2 regions of the Paenibacillus sp. MB22_1 genome follow, and region 2 is predicted to be linked to the other one. Evidence: riboswitches for the same ligand, from Rfam matches in the RefSeq annotation. Region 2 holds a riboswitch; the other holds the start of a gene.

Region 1 (7,442 bases), on a different contig from region 2:
TTTAAGGGGAACGGAGAGGATTTTCGTGTTCAAGGTCATTAATCGCTCCATCAGCCGCAGATTGATGAGTACCTATGCGGTGATTATTGTCGTATCTTCACTTTTATTTAGCGTCAGCTTTTATAACATCTCTATGGGGATCATTGAGCAAAATGTGCTGCCACAGTTCGATAAAGTGCTGCAAACTAGTACTCAAGACATCTTCAAACGGTTAGATACGACCCAATCCCTGCAATTGCTCAGCGGTAAAGATAACTCCCGTTTTGCGGTGGAATCGTATTTGACGAAGAGCACTAAGGACTACAACTTGAGCACTGCTTATTTACTACATATTCAAGATGACGGCGCTACAGTTCTGGCGACGAATGAGAACTCGGAGATGACCCCCGGCGACAAGCTGGAGCTTCAGCCGGCCATGACCGCTGCGGCCAATGGCGGGGTACAAATCAGTGAGTTGTATACCGACAAATTCGGCTCGCACAAAACAGCTTTCATCGCGATTCCCGGCAGCAAAGCGATGCTCGCCGTGGGCCTTGACGCTACCTTCATCGATAAGAAGAAAGACCAAATTTTATACATCTGTATCGGCATCACCTTGCTTGTCATTGTGGCGGGCATGGCGGCAGCTTACTTTGTTAGTACGCGAATCACGAAGCCGATCCGAAAGCTCGTGACGGTCACGGAACAAATGGCTGGCGGGGACTTCCGCCATACCATCGAAGTGAAAGGAAATGACGAAATCGCCCAATTAGCCGGGAGCTTCCAAACGATGACTCATCAGCTCAAAGACATGTTCGCTGCCGTGATGCAAACGTCCCGGGCGGTCGTCGACGGCTCAGAGAACTTGTCCCGTTCGGTTACGACGTTTGAGGATCTGATCGCCCGTTCCAATGTAGCGACGAAGGAAATCGAAGCCGGCAGCATGACGATTGCGTCCGCAGCGGCCGAAAACGCCCGTGCGATGGAAGAAATTTCGCAAGGTGTACAGCACATTGCCGCTTCGTCTGCCGAAGTCACCGAACAGATTGGACAAGCTGCGGATGAAGCCGGTGCCGGGAATACTTTGGCACAAACGGCGGTTACGCAGATGCAGCATGTAGAAGATGCGGCTAATCGGACGCTGGGGCATATCCGCACGCTGAATGATCGCTCGGAGTCAATTTCAAACGTTGTCGTAACCATTACGGAAATTACGAAGCAAATTAATATTCTGGCACTGAATGCGGCGATCGAAGCGGCACGGGCCGGCGAGCACGGCAAAGGGTTTGCTGTCGTCGCCGAAGAAGTCCGTAAGCTGGCTGAGCAGTCCCGCCAGGCGATGGAGGAAATCGGTGAGAACCTGCTCAGTATTCGAGAAGAATCGGAAAACTCCGTCAACGCTATGCAACGGGCCAGCGAGGAAATCGTTTCCGGAACAGAACGGGTGAAGCAAGCTGGTCAGGCGTTTGAACAATTAACTAGTTGCTCCTGAAAAAGTCGATTTTCAAAAATAGTTTCGGGTTGCTGGCTGGGTTGTGAGGGGGAACTTTCCCTAATGATCGGTTTCCATGTTAGTTTTGGAGCATTTTTGCCGCTCTTTGCAGGTTGTGGGTCAGAATCCCGAAGCCGACCCAGCATTTTGAGCCGACAAAGCCCCGATACCTGCTGCGGTTCAAACCGTACTTCCGCTTGAGAAGACTAATCTTCGCTTCTCCAGCTGCACGGTAACGCTGCAAGTCTTTGAACCATAATTCGTTTTCGTACTCGGATCGGGCAATGCCTTTTTTGCCCTTTCGCGGCAAGCTAGCTCGCTTCACACCAAGTTCGGTAATGGCCGTTTCGTTCTTCTTGCTTGAGAAACCGCGGTCGGTCGCTACAGCTTGCGGCGCTTTGCCGAATTGCTTGATATGCGCCTGTACAGCGGGAACGAGCAGTTCATCATCCGAGGGGTTCCCCTCGTAGACAGCGTAGCCGGTCACAAAGCCGCTTTCCGTCTCGTCGATTCGCACCTTGTAGCCGAACTCAGTTCCTTTGGCCAGCTTACCTTTCTTAATCGGTCTTGCTTCCGGGTCAAAGAAACTGACGATCCGATCTGCGATGATTCGATTGCCGGAAACGACCTGTTTGGCTTGTTCCAACAACTTGCCGGTTAGCGTGACCGCCTCGGTCAGTTTGGTTTTACTTTGTCGAAGAGCAGCTTTGCCCTTGTCTTGCAGTTTCTCGATAACGGCTTGCGCCTTGTTCACAACGTTCTCGGCTACTTCGATTACGCTCCCAGTGATCCGGTCAACTTCTTCCCAAGATTCACGGGTGCGGCGACGTAGAACTTTCGCGATGGACAGAATCTTTTCCTTGATTTCTGCCGTACGATCTTCAAAGCCTTGAACAGTGTGGGAGGCGACTTTCCGGATTTTCTGAATCGTTCGAGTGATGACTTTTACGCCATCTTGCAACAGCGTAGCGTCTGTCGGGTGATGGATGTCGGATTCCACAACCGTCGTATCCGTGCGCAATTTGCGGGTTTTCAGAACGGCTTTTTCCTCACACTGCTTTACGAGTGCGGCATTGATGTCTTCGACGATCTTGTCGCCGTAGCGTTTGCGGGCATAGATGAGCGTAGACGGGTCGGGCATCGGTTCGTCGATGGCAAACCGGCAGAACATTCGCCATGTGATGCTGTCACCGACTTCCTTCACGAGTGACTCGTAGCCCAAATTGTATTTATGCTTCAGGACCATAAGACGGATGTACTTTTCAATTGCAAGCGTAGGACGGCCGCTTTTCTTGCCTTTCGGGTGCAACTCAGTAAACGGTTGAAGAAAACGGTCGTCGTCCAGTAATTGATCTATGATTGCAAGCTCGACCGGCAACTTTCTAACAGATTCCGGGAGAATGGCATCCCAGATGGTCAATTGCTCGTCTCGAAGTTTCAACATTTTCTTCACCTCTTGGAAGGATTCCCGAGGGCTTCTGTTGAACTCCTATAGCAAAGGAATTCTTCCCTCGGGGTGTGGAACTTTGTTATCTCGTCAATAACAATTTCCATTTTGAGGTGCTGAATTCCTTTTAATTATGCTCAAAACACCCTGACTTTTTCAGGGGAAACTAACTAAGCTGATTCAGAACGTGAACTTGACGATTCAATCGGTCTCAGCATCCACCCAAGAGGTATCCGCCGGTACCGAGGAAGTGACCGCATCGGTGGAGGAATCCGCCAATATTACCGCCAAGTCGCTCGCTAACGTGGAGCAAATCAGCAGCTATTCGCAGCAACAACTGAGCGAAATGGAAAATCACGCGCGTACGGTTCGTTCGCTGCATGAGCAGGCGTTGGCGCTGCAGGAGTCGATCGCAAAATTCCGGATCTGACTCTAAAAACAAAACGTACCCTTCACGCTCCCCTGATCGGGGAAGCGGAAGGGTACGTTTTGTTTTATCCCGTAATGGACACTGCGCTTGCAGCGTCTTCCATTGGCTGATCCGACTGCGTATCCAGCTTCGATTCCGGCTTCTTCCAGTACGCTTCACTGCCTGGCAGATCGTCGAACCAGGTAGCATCATCCGGGCAAGGCAAAATCATAAATTTGCCGTATTCACCGTCCCGGGACTGATGATATTTGAGATAAGCCTGCCCGTTTTCAATGGCCAGGATTTCGATTTTTCCCGAAGAATGGCTCATTGAAAGCCGCACGCGTTTGCCAAGCCCCGATGTACGGGCTTTCGCTTCCTCCACTAGTTGATATGCTCGTTTCAGCGGGATCACGAAATCAGCATTTCCGGCAACGGGACGATTGATAAAGAAATAGTACGGAGTGACGCCGGCCCACGATAAGCGGTCCAGCAATTCGCCAAGCACGGCCGCATCATCATTGATGCCTTTGAGAATCGGCGTTTGATTAACCACGATAGCCCCAGCGTCGTGTAACGCCTGGAACCCTCTTTTGGCTTCAGGGGTAATTTCGCGCGGATGATTGATATGCGCCATGACATAAATCCGTTGGTCTACAGTGGAGAACTCCCTAATCAGATCCAGCAATTCCGGATCTTCATAAATACGCATAGGATTAAAAACAGGAATTTTGGAGCCGAGTCGGATGATTTTTACATGCTCAATGGCTCTTAGCCGTTCGAGAATCGAACGCAGTTTCTTTGTAGCCAAAATCAAGCTGTCACCGCCGGTTAACAGGACGTTGTTGATCTCCGGATGCTGGGCGATATACTCGATGCCAGGCGTGACATCCGCCATCGCTTCCTTCACATCGTTGCGAAACAACCGTTTACGGAAGCAATACCGGCAATAGGAGCCGCAAACCTCGGACACGATCAGCAGCGCGGTCGTGCGGTATTTATGCTGGCAGCCAGGCACCACATAGTTCGCCGCTTCGTCGGAAGCGTCCCAACGCCCGTATTCCTTCAGCTCTCCCGTATTGGGGATCACCAACTTGCGGATCGGGTCCTCTGGATCATTCCAGTCGATCAAATTCAAATAGTAGTCATTCACCCGAAAAACGAATTTGTCCGTAATCGGTTTCAACTCCTGCCGCTCCTGCTCGGACAACTGGCTCACCTTGGCAATATCGGTGATGTACTTCGGACTAGCCATAAATCCTCTCCTCCTTTAATAGTGCGATGCGTAAAGAAGAAGCTCGAAACTTGCAGTGAATGCGAGTACTCCACCGAATGCTCGGGTCAAAGGTCTTGCAGAACGCAAAAAGACCCCGCTTCAAAGAACAGGGTCATTAATTGATGACTGAAATAATATTAAAATGACCCATCCACTGCAAACGAGGTTAGCTGACGGGCTCGGGAAAGATGGTTCCCTACGTTAATCCTACAACGATTCGCCCCAAAAGATTGGTTCCCCCGCTTTTCGACTTTACCCATCGAAAATTAAGCGTACTTTTATCCTACCCTAACATCACCCGATTTGTCAAAGCTTACCTTGGATCCCGGCGATGTCGTAAATGAGATCCATGCGCAAATGCCTGCGAACCTGCTCCGCTAACCGATCGAAGGCTTCCTCCTTCCGCGAGGAAGAAACAAAGGTGACGCTCAAAGGTTCGAGCCCTTTGCTCGTACGCAGTCCGTCCAGCCAAGCACGTCGCCAGGCATCATTATGGAACACTCCGTGCAGATACGTCCCAAACACCCTGCCATCGGCGCGGGCTGCGCCTTCCGGATGTGTTTGCGTCTCAGCCTGTTCTAACTCCGGGGCTGTCCCTGACCCTTGTACTGGCTCCTCATTGACCCGAAGCATAAATAAGGGACGAGTGTCCCGCAGCTGCTGGGTCGAGCCGGCATGAATCTCATAGCCTGAGATCGGCAGCCGGCGGTTCTTAGAGTGCAGCGATATCGGCTGGTCCTCGCACGTATAGCCGTGCACCCGTACCGTTTTTTTGCCTGGGAGGAAGGTTGTTGCCAAGGGGAGCAGGCCCAATCCTAACGCAGACCTCGGTTCATTGGACTCCACGCCTTCGGGGTCATGCAGTTGTTCTCCCAGCATTTGATATCCGCCGCAGATTCCGACCAGCTGGGTGCGCGTCTCCTCTTCAATCAGGCTGCAAATAGCCTCCGCCAGCCCTTGCCTACGCAAAAATTCCAGATCGCTGATCGTATCCTTGGTCCCCGGTAAAATCACCGCATCGGGATGCCCAAGCTCCGACAGCTTGCTTACATAACGTAGCGACACGTCCGGTTCGGCGGCCAACGGATCAAAATCGGTGAAGTTGGAAATATGCGGGTAACGGATGACTGCGATGTCCAGTTCCTTACTTGGCGCTTGCTCTGGATGGGCAGGATAGGTATCCAGGACAACGGAATCCTCTGCTTCGATATCCAGATCAGGCAGAAAGGGGAGCACTCCTAGTACGGGGATTCCGGTCCGCTGCTCCAGCCAATCCAGCCCGGGCTGCAATAGAGACAAATCGCCGCGGAACTTGTTGATAATGAACCCTTTTACGCGGGCGCGTTCGTGTGGCTCAAGCAGCTCCAGGGTACCAACGAGAAAAGCAAAAACGCCGCCGCGGTCAATATCCCCCACCAAGATCACGGGAGCATCCGCCCATTCAGCCAAGTTCATGTTGACGATATCCCGTTGCTTCAGGTTGATTTCCGCCGGGCTCCCAGCCCCCTCGATCACCACAATGCCATGCCTATCGCGGAGCCGACCGAGCGCTTCCATGACCAGCGGCTTGGCATGGGGCAGAAACTCCTCACGATAATCAGATGCGCTAAGGTGACGGTAAGGACGCCCATGCACAACGATCTGCGAGTGCATGTCCCCGGTTGGCTTGATCAATACCGGATTCATGTCGGTGGTGGCAGCGATGCCGCAAGCCTCCGCCTGAATCCCTTGGGCCCGTCCAATTTCTTGGCCGTCCGCCGTAACATACGAGTTCAAGGCCATATTTTGTGACTTGAACGGAGCCGGTCGAAGCCCATCCTGCGCAAAAATACGGCACAGCGCCGTCACGATCACGCTCTTGCCCACGTCAGACGCCGTCCCTTGAACCATGAGTACAGCACCTGATGCTGATGCGCTTTTTTCCTGATCCTGATCCAGAAGCTTCTTATGATTTTCGCCCATCGCGTTCCCCTCCTTTCCAAACCGTGCAGCAGTGTAGTATCTTGCCAGGGCCTTTTACACCATTATCCCCTTCGATCAGGTGGTGGTGATGACGCTCGACCTTTCCACCATTATCCCTCTCGATCAGGTGGTGGTGATGACGCTCGACCTTTCCACCATTATCCCTTTCATTCAGCATACGGTGATAATGCACGATTTTGATTCTCCGCTACTTAACAGTCGACCTGTTTCTCTTAGGATTCTCGATTAATCTGTCCAGCTCTAACCTTCTTCTTTTCTCCTTGGTTCTGATTCAAGGGGATAATGATGCAAAAGCGCTCGCCGTAGAAGGTCCCCTCCCCCAAGAGCACCTCCGCTCCGCGAGTTATCAATGGGCAAAAATCAGCACTGCAAGCAGCAACAGGACAGCTTCCAACCCTTCGCCCAGCGCCCCGTAGGTATCGCCGGTCAAACCGCCGAGCTTGGCATTGATTCGTCGAGCGGCCCAAGTTCCCGCCGCCCAGGCGATAAAGGGAGACAGGCCGATAAACAGCAGCGATCGCAGCAAAGCCGATTCGTCCATTCCTCCCAGCAACACGAGCAAAGTGAGCAGCAACACTACAACGGATATCGTCACCGCCATGATGGTGCTCCCCCAGGCATCCCGTTCGCTGAAGCCGTGGAATTGCGCAGCCAATCCCTCACCTTGCCGGGCCTTGGGCCAGCGGTGCATCGCCCGGGTCATAAACCACCGGCTCCACAGAGGTGCCAGCCATATCGCCAGTCCTGACGTCAGCAGGCCCCCTTGGAAGAGCGAGGTCAGCAGCGAGGCTTTGAGCATCAGCAATAGGACGCAGGCCAGCACGCCCATGGCGCCTACCCGGCTGTCTTTCATGAT
Region 2 (7,442 bases):
GGTCCGTTCCTATTTTACAGGCAGCCATAACGGGAAAACCCAGCTGCTCGTATCCGAGATCCGCGACTTCGAATACATCGTGACCGCGAGCAATATGGAAGCACTTATCCTGGAATGTAACCTGATTAAAGAACATCATCCGCGTTACAATATCCTCCTGAAGGATGACAAGACTTTCCCCTATATCAAAATTACGAATGAACCGCATCCCCGGCTGGAAGTGACCCGGCGGGTGCTTAAAGATAAAGCAAAATATTTTGGTCCGTATCCGAACGCCTACGCGGCTCAGCAAACGAAGAAGCTGCTCGACCGCATGTATCCGCTGCGCAAATGCAATGTGATGCCGAAGGAAGTGTGCTTGTATTATCACATCGGCCAATGCTTGGCACCTTGCGTATATGAGGTCGAGAAGGAAACGTATGAGAAGATGACGCAGGAGATCATCTCGTTCCTGAGCGGCGGGCATGTGGAGATCAAGAAAGAGCTGGAGCGCAAAATGCACGAGGCAGCCGAGGCCCTGCAATTCGAGCGAGCTAAGGAGCTGCGCGACCAAATCATTAACATTGATGCGGTGATGGAGAAGCAGAAGATTACGGTGACCGATGCGAAGGACCGCGACGTGTTTGGGTATGCCGTAGACAAGGGCTGGATGTGCGTGCAGATTCTATACATGCGTCAGGGAAAAATGATCGAACGGCATGCGTCGGTCTTTCCGTTTTACGGCGACGCCTATGGCGATTTTATGTCCTACGTGACGCAGTATTACAGCGATAACCCGGCTTTGCCGCAGGAGATTCTGCTGCCGGAGAAGCCGGAGGATCAAGAGGAGGCCGGCGCGCTCGATGCTCCAACCGCCTTGCAGGAGTGGCTGGGGGTGAAGACGCTGGTGCCGCAACGCGGCTTAAAGCGGCAAATGACCAAAATGGCCGAGGAGAACGCGCGCGTGACGCTGGACGAGAAGTTCCGCCTGATCGAACGGGATGAGGAACGCACCTCGAAGGCGGCCGAGAACCTCGGCAAAGCGATTGGCCTGGAGTCGGTGTCGCGGATCGAAGCGTTTGATAACTCCAACATCCAAGGGTCGAACCCGGTCTCAGCCATGGTGGTGTTCATTGACGGCAAGCCGGCCAAGAAGGAATACCGCAAATATAAAGTAAAAACCGTGAAGGGCCCGGACGATTACGAGACGATGCGCGAGGTCATCCGCCGTCGCTATGAGCGGGTGCTGAAGGAGAATTTACCGCGGCCTGACCTAATCGTGGTCGACGGAGGCAAGGGGCAGATCTCTGCGGCTACCGATGTGCTGGAGAACGAGCTGGGCCTACACATCCCGGTATGCGGCCTCGTGAAGGACGCCAAGCATAAAACCGCACAGCTGATGGCGTTTGATCCGCCGGAGCCGGTTTATCTGCCGCGCGACAGCCAGGAGTTCTACCTGCTGCAGCGGATTCAGGACGAGGTGCACCGCTTCGCCATTTCGTTCCATCGCGAACAGCGGGCCAAGTCGATGGTCGCCTCACGGCTGGACTCGATCCCCGGCATCGGGGAGAAACGCCGGAAGGCGCTGCTTAAGCACTTTGGATCGCTGAAAAAAATTAAAGAGGCCTCCGTCGAAGACTTTCGGCCTCTTTCTATCGGGGATAAATTAGCCCGTCAAATCCTTAATGCCCTTCGGGACGAAGATCCGCCAGAGGAGTCATAACATACGGCTCCTCTTTTTGTTGCGGCGTCGGGGTCTTCCGCTCCTTGCTTGGCGGGTTAAACAAGTAAATCACATACGCAACGATCGCCGGCAAGGCGATGTAGAACAACCCGGCGACGATGTTCAGCGCTCCGCCCATAAACATCAGGCTCAGCGACATCAGGATGCTGTCGAAGATGACGTGCGAGAAGACAACGGTCGCGAAGCCGTAGCGCAGGAACACGAAGCTGAACAGCAGTCCGATAAAGGTTAATTCGATCGGGCGCGAAATGACCGGATAAATCGGATACAACGTGTGGCCAAACGCCCAGATTAAGGTCGACAGCAGGCAGGCGATAAAGGTGCTGCGGAACATTTTCTTCAGCATTGGGATCCCGAACAAGCGATACACCGCTTCTTCTCCGATCCCTGCCACCCAAGCCAGCAGCGGAAACAATAGCGGGTACACCATGTTGTAAGGCGATTGCGTCGCATCGGTCGTGGACCAGGTATGAATCGTTTGCTCTAAAATGAAGAAAACAACGGATTGAACGCCTAACAGGATCAATGCCCAGGCATACCCGTCAGCCACGGAGGTCAGGATGGAACGGCCGTACCCTTCTTCCCGTGATCGCGCCCACAAGTTGATGCCGTTCTTCCGCCACAGTCCATCGCCGCCCACCAGCGAGAAGTACACGGAAGCGGCGAGGAACAACGTCACCAGACCTTGGAAGAAGAGGCCAAAGATGAGCACGCCGGATTCAAGACCGTCTTTTTGGAACACGGGGATCATGTTGATCGTTCCAATCGTGGATAGCACGAAGTAAGCCGAAGCCAGGAAAATACCCCGCTTAAACGAGGTATGGGCCCGCGTCAGCGCGCTGTAGACGATCGCCAGAATCGCCAGCACGAACGTCAACAGGGCGTATCCGGCATAGGTGAGCCAGCTGGCGATTTTCGTCTGTCCGGCGACGTAGTCCTGATGAGCCTGCGGTACGGTAAAATAGCTCTCCAACGAGGAAACCTTGCCGTATTCGAAGCTGAGCTTGATTTCCGCTTGCGATTCGCCTAACGTGTAGCCATTGATATGGTAGAGGAGGCCCACATCCCCTTCACCGGAGGCCAGCTCCAGATCGCTTGGTTTAAATCCAAAGGCGTTCAGGTAAGGCTGTGCCAGCTCTTCTTTCTCCGCTAACGTTAAATCCCCCTCCCATGCCTTCATGGAATCGGTGGTTTCCGATCCTACATCAAGCATCATCTGCTTGGTGGCGTTGCTGGAGGAACTGATCTCCTCGAAGCCGACGACTTGACCGGTGGTCATATGGACATCCACGGTCACGGCGCTTAACGATTCGGTGGGGTCCGTGTAACGGACACGAAATACGTCATATGGAAATTGCTTGTCATACGTTTTTAAGTATGGGGCGAGCAGATCGGCTTTGGTTAAGTAACCAAACAGATCGGAACGCGTTTCGTATGTAATCAATGCTTTATCCTTCGTGGGATTCGGCAGGTCGATCCCAAGTACGGATTGGACAAATTCACTTGCATGGGCAGCTGCTTCCGGTTTGCTGATCACCTCATTTGCTTGCTGCAGCTGCAAGGACTCCGAATCGGTGGTCGGAAACAGTTGAACGGCGACGAACACAATGAATCCTAGGGCGGCCAGCAGCCACAGATTTTTGGTCTTCATCCTGCGGCGGCCATTTGACGTCAAAGGGGAACTCACTCGCAAAACTCCTTTGTTATTAAGTTGAATGAAATCGGGAACACGTACTCTTCTTATATTATGAGGTATGTTTTTCCCTCAAGTACGTCAAAGTAAAGATAACACAGCTATCCCCCCTGCGCCAGACGGAGGGCAAAATTGACGAGAAACGGCAAAAACTTCGGCAAGTCTACGCATCATTTAGATTGGGGGCGAACTTAATCTGCACAATCCCTGATTTCGTCCTTTTCTGGTCTTTTTCTTGAAAATAGAGCTTTGTGGCGGGACGGAATAAGGGATATAATCCATTTGACGAAAAATGATTGAAAACAATTGAAAAGATTGGCCGAATTTCGCAACGAAAACGGGGGAACCGTATATTTTGGGGTGAATTTCACGGAGCTTCAACTCCCAGCAAGGGGATATGTTCCGCGAATAGGGCAACTGGGCATGTCCGAATCCGTCAGCTAACCTCGTAGGCCTGTGCATCAGGAACCAAACACCGAAAGGCATTGGATTTCCAGTGCTTTTTTTCTTTTGTGTTTTTTTCAGAACGATGATGAGGTGAACGCGTTGCATACCAAGAAAATTAACCTTTCTCCGCCGCAGATATTGGTGACTGGGTTTGCGATCATTATTTTGCTGGGTGCGCTACTGCTCATGCTGCCGATTTCCAGTACGACCGGGGAAACACTCCCGTTCGTCGACGCACTGTTCACGGCTACTTCAGCAACCTGTGTTACGGGGTTGGTCGTGGTTGATACCGGGACCTATTTTTCAACCTTTGGACAAGTCGTGATCGTCCTGCTGATCCAGATTGGGGGGCTTGGGTTTATGACCATGGCCACTTTGTTCTCCCTTGTCCTGAAACGAAAAATATCGCTAAAAGACCGTCTCATCCTCCAAGAAGCGATGAACCAAAACTCTGTGGAAGGAATCGTACGGTTAATCCGCAAAGTTCTGTTGTATTCGCTCGTTATTGAATCCAGTGCGGCGCTGATGTTTGCGATTCGATGGTCATTCGATATGCCGATTGGTAGGGCGCTGTATTTCGGAGTTTGGCACGCGGTCTCGATGTTCAATAATGCAGGGTTTGACCTGTTTGGTGAATATCAAAGCTTCACGAAGTACGTTGCTGATCCGATCGTGAACTTCGTTGCGATGTTTCTGATCGTCTCGGGCGGGATCGGATTTATCGTACTGTCCGACGTATTCGAGTTTCGGAAGCGGCGGAAGCTGTCGTTGCATTCGAAGGTGGTATTGTCGATGACGTCGGTGCTGATCGTGATCGGGGCGTTAGTCATTTTCATCTTTGAGTTCACGAACTCGCGTACGCTTGCTCAGCTCAGTTGGAGCGGCAAGATCTGGGGTTCGTTTTTCCAATCGGTGACGCCGCGTACGGCGGGAGCCAACACGCTGGATATTGGGTCATTACGGCAGGCAACGCAATTCTTCATGATCATCCTGATGTTTATCGGGGCCTCCCCAGGCTCTACGGGGGGCGGAATTAAGACGACCACATTTACGATTCTGGTCGGCTCGGTTGGTTCGATGATTCGCGGAAGGACTGACCTAGTCCTGTTCAGGTACCGGATGGCCGGGGAACGGGTCTTTAAGGCGCTTACGATCACGATGCTTGCCTTATTCCTGGTCTTAGCAGTGGCAATGGTATTGTCTACCACGGAGGACGCGAGCTTTTTATCGATTTTGTTTGAAACCACTTCGGCTTTCGGCACGGTCGGACTTACGATGGGGTTGACGGGGAAACTAACGGTTATCGGTAAAATTATCATCAGCTTCACCATGTTCGCCGGTCGGCTCGGGCCGCTGACGCTTGCTTATGCGCTCGGTCCGAAGAAAGGAAAAGAGCTGTACCGCCATCCAGAAGGCAAAATCATTATTGGATAAGGGGAAAACGGGCAAAAATGAAAAAGCAGCAGTTTGTGATCATCGGCTTGGGGCGCTTCGGCTCGAGTCTGGCCTTGGAATTGATGGAGTTAGGATATGAGGTTCTGGGCATCGACCGGAATGAAGAGATCGTGGAAGAACTTAGCGATCGGCTCACGCATACGGTTGTCGCCGATGCTACAGAAGAAGAGGTGCTGAAGTCGCTGGGGGTTCGTAATTTCGATTGCGGGATCGTAGCGATTGGCACCGACATTCAAATGAGCATCCTGGCAGCTATTCTCCTCAAAGATCTTGGCATTAAAACGGTAGTTGCCAAAGCGATCTCGCTTCTGCACGGCCGAGCTCTGGAGAAGCTGGGGGTGGATCGGGTGATTTATCCAGAACGCGACATGGGGGTTCGTGTGGCCCATCAGCTGGTTACTCCAAATTTGCTGGATTATATTGAACTGTCGAAGGAATACAGCATCGTAGAAATGAAAGTTCCCACTTGCTTGAACCATAAAAGCATAGGTGACCTCAATATGCGGGCACGCTTTGGCTGCAGCATCGTGGCGATTCACCGCAATGGCGGTATTTTGGTTGCTCCCACTGCGATGGATCAGTTAAATGAAGGCGACATTATGGTTATTATAGGAGCAAAGAAAAATATCGAGCAATTTGAATCAATCATCAATCCTTAATAAGATGGTAAGATGGCTTACTAGCATGGAACGGAGAGAAGTATGGAACAACAGGCCATTTGGGCTTTAATCATTTTTTTGCTGACCTACGCACTCATTATATCTGAGAAAATTCACCGAACGGTGCTGGCTATGGCTGGTGCGGCGTTCATGATAATCTTTGGCATCCTTGATCAGGAGAGCGCAGTGCATCATATTGATTTTAATACGCTGGGACTCTTGATCGGGATGATGATCATCGTGAATACGACAGCCAAGACCGGTTTATTCACGTACATCGGCATATGGACGGCCAAGCTGGCCAAAGGCAATCCGATCACTCTGCTGTGGTTGCTGGCGCTGATCACCGCGATAGGTTCGGCATTCCTGGATAACGTAACGACCATTATTTTGATGGTCCCGGTGGCATTTAGCATTACGCGGAGGTTGAGGGTTCAGGCGTTCCCTTACCTCTTTTCTATGATTCTTGCCACGAATATCGGCGGGACGGCGACTTTAATCGGAGACCCTCCCAACATTATGATTGGCAGCGCCGTGAAGGAACTGACCTTCGTAGCCTTCATGCAAAATTTGACGCCAGTCGTGTTGATCATTTTGGCAGTGATTCTGCCGCTTGTGATCGTGATCTTCCGCAAAGAGTTGAAAAAGGCTTATGCTCATCAACAGAGCTTGATGGAGATCAGTCTGGAGGGCTTGATTACGGAGAAAAAGCTGCTCACCCAATGCCTGATCGCCTTGGGGTTGACCTTGTTGGGCTTTTTCCTTCATCAATACATACATCTGGAAACGGCTACTATTGCGCTGGCTGGCGCCTTCTTGCTGCTGCTCATGACCGGCGAGCACGTGATGGAACAAGCCTTCCGTTCGGTGGAATGGCCCACCATCTTCTTTTTCGTGGGTTTGTTCGTATTGGTCGGAGGGTTGGTTGAAACGGGAATCATTACGAGAGTGGCCGAAGAGGTGATGCGCCTGACTGGAGGCGATCCGCTAACCACCTCGATGCTGATCCTCTGGCTGAGTGCTTTGGCGTCGGCGTTTATCGACAATATTCCGCTGGTGGCGACGATGATTCCGATGATCCAAGACATGGGCGGAATGGGGATTCAGCACCTGGAGCCGCTATGGTGGAGCCTATCGCTTGGCGCTTGTCTCGGTGGAAACGGAACATTAATCGGAGCCAGCGCCAATTTGATCGCTGCTGGGATGTCCGCCAAGGAAGGGGAACCGATCAGCTTCCTAAAATATTTGAAATACGGGCTGCCGCTGATGATCGTCACCATTTTGATCTCCAGCCTCTACGTTTATTTGCGATACTTCATTTAAAATAGACAAGCTGCCGCTAATCCAGGTTTTAGCCTGAAGGAGCGGCAGCTTTTTTGGTGTAACGAATAGCTGTTTAGGTTCGGGTGGATCATGGTGGCGTTAGAGCGGCAATTCTTTCACGAGGGTTTCGCGGATTTGCGTG

The links. A riboswitch is a leader RNA that binds a small molecule or an ion and turns the genes downstream of it on or off. The one in region 2 is predicted to bind cyclic di-AMP.
Region 1: linked by a shared signal. The riboswitch ahead of ACL02P_RS11095 (KamA family radical SAM protein) and the one ahead of ACL02P_RS12570 (TrkH family potassium uptake protein) in region 2 are both predicted to bind cyclic di-AMP.

The regions. Positions count from the first base shown of each region.
Region 1 covers NZ_JBLADV010000001.1:2,341,128-2,348,569, forward strand. Annotated here, with positions in the region: gene ACL02P_RS11080 (methyl-accepting chemotaxis protein) at 26-1,471, shown strand; gene ACL02P_RS11085 (ISNCY family transposase) at 1,551-2,915, opposite strand; gene ACL02P_RS11090 (hypothetical protein) at 3,106-3,348, shown strand; gene ACL02P_RS11095 (KamA family radical SAM protein) at 3,413-4,582, opposite strand; cyclic di-AMP (ydaO/yuaA leader) riboswitch at 4,744-4,886, opposite strand; gene ACL02P_RS11100 (cobyric acid synthase) at 4,910-6,493, opposite strand; gene ACL02P_RS11105 (hypothetical protein) at 6,549-6,758, opposite strand; gene cobS (adenosylcobinamide-GDP ribazoletransferase) at 6,933-7,442, opposite strand, start outside.
Region 2 covers NZ_JBLADV010000002.1:197,922-205,363, reverse strand. Annotated here, with positions in the region: gene uvrC (excinuclease ABC subunit UvrC) at 1-1,702, shown strand, start outside; gene ACL02P_RS12575 (CPBP family intramembrane glutamic endopeptidase) at 1,662-3,374, opposite strand; cyclic di-AMP (ydaO/yuaA leader) riboswitch at 3,724-3,886, shown strand; gene ACL02P_RS12570 (TrkH family potassium uptake protein) at 3,954-5,297, shown strand; gene ACL02P_RS12565 (potassium channel family protein) at 5,315-5,977, shown strand; gene ACL02P_RS12560 (ArsB/NhaD family transporter) at 6,020-7,300, shown strand; gene ACL02P_RS12555 (LysR family transcriptional regulator) at 7,400-7,442, opposite strand, start outside.